Regions from separate parts of the Mesobacillus sp. genome, predicted to be linked through region 2. Evidence: riboswitches for the same ligand, from Rfam matches in the RefSeq annotation. Region 2 holds a riboswitch; the other holds the start of a gene.
The links. A riboswitch is a leader RNA that binds a small molecule or an ion and turns the genes downstream of it on or off. The one in region 2 is predicted to bind S-adenosylmethionine.
Positions count from the first base shown of each region.

Region 1 (3,418 bases), on a different contig from region 2:
TCTGTTCAGTTTCTTCTCCGACAGGACAAAATAGGTCTCCAATCTGGCAGGCATCTGCAGGACATAGTTCAAAGCCTTCTGACGTATCAACTCTTACAGCATAGACAAATTCTCCGCCAACAAATTCACACCTAGTGATGCTGCTGTCTGGCGACTGGATATACTCCTGGATCAGGGTTACACCGTCTACCGGTTCTTCGAATGAAGCCCCTCCCACATATGACTTCAAGCCTTCAATCGACTGGAATAGCTGTACGCCGAGCCCCTTGCCTGCCCGGTTATGCTTCGTTATAAAAGGTTTTCCCTCGAAATCCCTGGCTGCTTCAAGCAGGTGTTCCTTCCCGACTGCCGCTATTGTCTTTGGCGTTTTTACACCATGCTTGTTTAGTTCAAGGTATTGTTTTACCTTGCTCACTTCAAGCTCAAGGGCCCTCGTTCCGTTGAATACTTTCCTGCCGTGGCTTTCCAGCCAGGCTAGTACTTGTGATGCATACTCTGGTGCAAAACGATGCCCCCTTGTATGGGAAGATGCACTCATCCTGCTGTAAAAGATGCCTTCTGGCGGCTCTGCTGTTAAATCCAATGTTCCCTGATCAAGATGCCATTCTTCAAACGGGACATTCAATTCCTCAAGTCTTTTTGTCAGATGAATGGTCCATTCGCTATTTTCATGAATTATATATACTTTGCTCATAGTTTCATCTCCTTTTTATTAGGCTCTGTTATACAAAGCTGTTGATTTTCGTTCCAGGCGCTTCGCTTTCCTCGGGGCGTGCGCTGAGCCTCCTCGGCGCTTCGCTTCTGCGGGGTAAAATGGCCCCTTCTTTTCGGGCCATTTCTACCTAGGTCTCACCTGCCCGCTTATCCCGAAGGAGTCTGCGCGCCTGGAACGAAGAGCAACAGGATTATAATTCAACATTGGTATATTACAGAGCCTTTTATTAAAAAAACTTAAACGGCCAGGCTTTTTCTTTTTTCCTCAACAAGCGGCATGACTTGTTTTGCGAACCGCTCCATTTCCTCAAGCTGAGGAGAGAATTGCAGAAGCAGCAGACCAAGTCCAGCTTCCTCATACTGTAAAATCTCTTCAGCAATCTGGTCTGGTGTTCCAATTAAATTTGGCCTCAATCCGCGATTGGAAACGGAGTAATCCTGAAGCTGGATCTGCTGTTCCAGCTGGGATTTGCTTGTGAAATCTTTAAAACCGGCATATGCACTGGATTCCTTCACATCCGTAATTCTTGCGAGTTCAGCCTGTGCCTCTTCCTCGGTATCCCTGCAAATGACGTAAGCTGCCATCCCGAACTCTGACAGCTCAGGATTCTCGGTTTTTGCTCTCCGAGATTTCATATCGGAAATCTTTCTTTCAATCTCTTCCACAGTGCCGCCATGCATCACATATGCATCACATTTTTCCACAATCGTCTGTTTGCCTTTCTCGCTTTCGCCACCGGCATACAAAATTGGATTAGGCCGCTGGACTGGTTTTGGATATAGCTTAGTATCTTTCAGCTGATAGAAATTTCCGTCAAAAGAAAAACTAGGTTCGCTCCAAAGCCCTTTCAGGACATCGATGAACTCCCTTGTTCTGTCATAACGCTCGTCATGCTCTGTGAAGATTCCGCCATACTGTCGGGCTTCCTCTTCTCACCATGCTGAAACGACATTCAGGGTAAATCGTCCATTACTGATTTGATCAATATTTGCTGCCATTTTGGCAGTGATTGCAGGATTGTGAAATCCCGGACGCACTGCTGCCATGATTTCTATCTTCTCAGTTACCGATGCCAGTGCCGCTGCAGTAGTCCAGGCTTCGAGCGAATCATGCTCCGGCCCTTTGATATCATTCAAGTAAAGCTCTGCTATTAAAGTTGTTGAATATCCCCAACGCTCTGCAGCCTGGATCAATTCCTTGTTATACTCGAACGTAGCCGGCATTTGTTCATCCTCAACATTTCTTAACCATCCACCGAAAATCGGCAGCCAAAAACCATACTTCATCCTAATCTCTCCTCCGCTGCTTAACATTAACTCTACTATACCAACCTGTTAAGTTGGCATTATGGATAAAAAATTTAACACTTAAAACTGTCAGAACAACTCGTTTTCCTTTTTACAAGTTGGATTGTTCTAATGCACCGTCTGGTACAATATTCCGCTTTTCAAATTTGAATCTTTCAAAAGTACAATCCTGAAAAAGCCTCCGATAAAACAAAAACTCCCTTCATAAAGAAGAGAGTTCAATAAGCACTCTCTTCTCATCTTTCAGACAATAATGTCCGCAGGAATTGGCACAGTATTCGTAAAGAACCTGTTGCCGAGGTTTCGCAGGGCCTATCCCTCCACCTCTCTTGATAAGAAGAAAATCATATAAAGTTTTAGTTCACTAAAGTGATAATATTCTAAATTAATATAAAAGTCAATTCGTTTACCGAAATATTTTTTTATTTTGTTTGGGCAAGCAAAAACTGATCTACACGCTGAGCTGCCTCTGTCAGGCGTTCAGACGGCTGCACCATTGCGATTCGGACATAGCCCTCTCCCTGTTTGCCAAAAGCATCACCTGGCACAACAGCGACTCCCTCCTCCTCAATCAGCTTGAATGCAAACTCTCGTGACTTCCACCCCGCAGGAATCTTTGCCCAGACAAACATAGTTGCCGGTGATTTAGCAACCTGCCAGCCGCTGTCCCTCAAACCATTGATCAAGGTATCCCGCCTTAGTTCATATTGATTCACCTGGTCCTGCAGGAAAGAGAAATCTGAAGTCAGCGCCGTCACTGCTGCTTTCTGGATCGGCAGAAAAATCCCGTAATCGATATGTGATTTGAAGGATGCGAGACAGCTTATGACTTCTGGATTCCCTACCACATATCCAATCCGGCAGCCTGCCATATTAAATGTTTTTGAGAGCGAGTTGAATTCCACGCCCACTTCCTTCGCACCAGGAACCGACATGAAGCTAATTTGCGGGTTATTGTCAAAAATCAGCTCTGAATAGGCAAAATCATGGACAACCAGGATATTATGCAGCTTTGCAAACTGCACAACCTCCTCGAAAAAGCTTCTATCCGCCAGCGCTGTGACAGGGTTTCCCGGGTAGCTTAATATCATCATTTTCGCTTTCGCCAATACATCTGCAGGAACTTCATCAAGCTTGGGCAGAAATTTGTTCTCCGCCAGCAACGGCATTGGATGAATCATCCCTCCCGCGATATTCACGCTAGCTTCATAGATTGGATAACCCGGATCAGGTACAAGCACATAATCCCCTGGATCGATGATTGCAGTAGCCAGATGAGCAAGTCCATCCTGCGATCCCATTAGCTGCAGCACTTCATTTTGATCATTCAGTTCTACTCCATAGCGCTCCCGGTAAAAATAAGCCACTGCCTCATTAAATTCGCTGATTCCCTTCA
Region 1 is NZ_JBYNSB010000027.1:34,583-38,000, reverse strand. Features, by position in the region: gene AC3EBE_RS10565 (ATP-grasp domain-containing protein) at 1-694, opposite strand, end outside; partial or broken gene AC3EBE_RS10560 (LLM class flavin-dependent oxidoreductase) at 952-2,001, opposite strand; SAM riboswitch class I at 2,256-2,361, opposite strand; gene AC3EBE_RS10555 (LL-diaminopimelate aminotransferase) at 2,445-3,418, opposite strand, start outside.
Region 1: another riboswitch for S-adenosylmethionine. It lies ahead of AC3EBE_RS10560 (LLM class flavin-dependent oxidoreductase); the one in region 2 lies ahead of AC3EBE_RS10035 (methionine biosynthesis PLP-dependent protein).

Region 2 (3,418 bases):
GGGTTCTACTCAGGTTGCTAAAGTCGATGAAAGCGGCGTCCTTCAAGTATTTAGCGGTACTTTGAGTCAAGAGCTTGGCAGCAAGCTGGTTAAAAAGCAAAGTCAAAAATCACAAAAACAGGCAATCGCTCTTGCTGAAGCTGACTTAGGCTTCAAGCCGACTTATGAACTGGCACCATCAGCAAACCTTGTTATCTACCCAACTGCTGATCAAGCAGTGTATGCATATCATGTGACATTGAACTTCTTGAGCCCAGAACCAGGAAATTATCAATATTTCATTAATGCTGAAACAGGCGAAATCATCAATAAATATAATGCGATTCATACTGCAGGAAAGACAGACCCTTCATTAACAGGCTCGAACACTGTTGGATCAGGAGTAGGTGTACTAGGTGATACTAAAACTTTAAATACCCTGCTTTCAAATGGTGCATATTATTTACAGGATAATACGCGCGGCTCAGGAGTTTTCACTTATGATGCACAAAATAGACAGCGCACTCCGGGTACTTTATGGTCGGATGCCGATAATAATCTGAACGCTAAGTATGATGGTGCAGCTGTTGATGCTCACTATTATGCCGGATTGACATATGACTATTATAAGAATATTTTCGGACGAAACTCTTATGACAATAAAGGTGCTGCGCTTAAATCGACAGTTCATTATGGCAGAAGCTATAATAATGCATTCTGGAATGGTCAGCAAATGGTATACGGTGATGGAGACGGAACAACTTTCATCCCGCTTTCAGGAGGACTAGATGTAGTAGCTCACGAATTAACACATGCGGTTACCGACTTCAGCTCAGACCTTGTATACCAGTATGAATCTGGTGCTTTAAATGAAGCGATTTCAGATATTTTTGGAACTTTAATGGAATACTATGACAACAACAATCCTGATTTTGAAATCGGCGAGGACATCTATACACCTAATAAAGCGGGTGATGCGCTCCGTTCAATGAGTGATCCAACTAAATACGGTGATCCAGACCATTATTCAAAGCGTTATACTGGAACTTCCGATAATGGCGGAGTCCACACTAACAGCGGAATTATCAACAAAGCAGCTTACCTTCTAAGCCAGGGTGGCACACATTATGGTGTAACAGTTCAAGAAATTGGCACGACCAAGCTGGGTGCAATCTTCTATCGCGCTAACACAGTTTATTTCACGTCTTCTACTAACTTTAGCCAGGCCAGAGCAGGTCTCGTTCAGGCTGCAACAGACCTATATGGTGCAACATCTGCTGAAGTTAACTCTGTTAAACAAGCATTCGATGCAGTCGGTGTGAATTAATAGACTATTTGCTTTGAAAAGCGGCCCGGGTGGGATATATCCTACTCTGGCTGCTTTTTTGTTTTAAAATGAAATCTACGTTCTTTTTGTTTATATATCTTTCTGTATTTTATTTACTTTCTGGTATCTATAATGCTTTAGTTTCCCTATTTTTAAGAGCCTTATAGGTTACATCCTTTTAGAAATTTCTCCGTTACAGGGCAGATATAAGTTCTCAAGATTCCCTCTTCTTGCAGTTTTCTTCCTTACAGGCAATCTTTAAGAATCTCCAGGTTATCTCCACTTAAAATTTTTTTGCTACCCGGGAATCCATAAAACCTCTTGGCCCCCTCCTTCTGAAAAGCATCACCTCTTAATCTCTATACGAAACTACACCAGCCCTTTAACGCGCTAATAAGAAAATGATTGACATCCGCATAAAAGAGATGTAATATTTAGAGAAATTTCATAATTGAATAAGTTCTTATCAAGAGAAGCAGAGGGTCTGGCCCGATGAAGCTTCAGCAACCTTCAACTTTAGTTGAAAAGGTGCTAATTCCAGCAAGTTTGTTAACTTGGAAGATAAGGAGAATGGCTCGTAAATTCCAAAGTCTTCTTCTTATAGAAGACTTTTTTTTATTGAGTTTACATTAAACAGATGGAGTGAGAAAAATGACAAAGATTGATACAAAGCTTGCACAGCTTGGAAACAGAAGTGAGACGGCTACCGGGGCAGTGAATCCCCCGATTTATCTAACGACCGCATATCGCCATGAAGGAATTGGCCAGTCTAGCGGATATGATTATATCCGGACAGGAAACCCTACTCGTGAAATTCTTGAAAAAGCAATTGCCGATCTTGAAGAAGGAGACCGGGGTTTCGCCTGCAGTTCAGGTATGGCTGCTATCTGGACGATCCTGTCATTGTTCCAGAATGGGGATAAATGGATAGTATCAAAAGATTTATATGGTGGAACATACCGATTGCTCGAGCAGGGCTTTAAAAAATGGGGGCTGAACTGTACATACGCAGATATGGCAAATTTAGAGGAAATTGAATCTTCTATTTCTCCGCGGACGAAGGCATTGTTTGTTGAAACTCCGACAAATCCGCTTATGGAGCAGGCGGACATAGAATCTATCGCAAAGATAGCAAAAGCTAATGGGCTTTTACTCATTGTTGACAATACGTTCTACACTCCCCTTCTGCAAAAACCAATTGCCCTTGGTGCTGATATTGTCATCCATAGCGCCACTAAATATTTGGGAGGCCACAATGATGTCCTTGCCGGGTTGATTGTCGCAAAGGGCAAGGAATTGTGTGATTCCTTGTTCCTCCATCATAATGGCGGCGGTGCTGTTCTCAGCCCATTCGATTCATGGCTCCTGATTCGTGGAATGAAGACATTATCATTAAGGATGGAGCGGCATGAACGTAATGCCAGACAGCTGGTAGAATATTTAAAGGAACATGATGCTGTCAGTGACGTGCTCTATCCTGGCAGAGGCGGAATGATTTCCTTCAGGGTTCAATCCCCTTCAATGGTGAATCCTTTTTTACAAAGCTTGTCGACCATTACATTTGCCGAAAGCCTAGGCGGTGTCGAAAGCTTTATTACATACCCTGCAACTCAGACACATGCAGACATCCCTGCTGAAATCCGTGAAGAAATTGGCGTTTGTGATCGGCTTCTCCGTTTCTCGGTTGGCATTGAAGATGCAGACGATTTGATTGCGGATTTGAACAGCGCTTTTTCAAAAGCTGAACAGGAGGCGAACGCATGAGTCAATCTTACACATTTGAAACAAAGCTATTGCATAACAAGCATAAATTCGACCCTGCTACTGGCGGTGTCAGCGTTCCGATTCAGCATGCCTCTACCTTTCATCAGGCATCAGTCGACAAGTTCGGCAAATATGACTACAGCAGAAGCTTAAACCCTACCCGGGAAGCGCTCGAAGATGTCATCGCCAGCCTTGAAGGAGGTGCAAGAGGTTTTGCTTTTTCCTCCGGTATGGCTGCCATTTCGACCGCCTTTCTCCTTCTTTCTCAGGGCGACCATGTAGTCATAACTGAGGATGTATATGGAGGAACCTATCGAATGGTCACCCAGGTGCTTAACCGCTTCGGTA
Region 2 is NZ_JBYNSB010000025.1:100,430-103,847, forward strand. Features, by position in the region: gene AC3EBE_RS10030 (M4 family metallopeptidase) at 1-1,306, shown strand, start outside; SAM riboswitch class I at 1,767-1,874, shown strand; gene AC3EBE_RS10035 (methionine biosynthesis PLP-dependent protein) at 1,958-3,070, shown strand; gene metC (cystathionine beta-lyase) at 3,067-3,418, shown strand, end outside.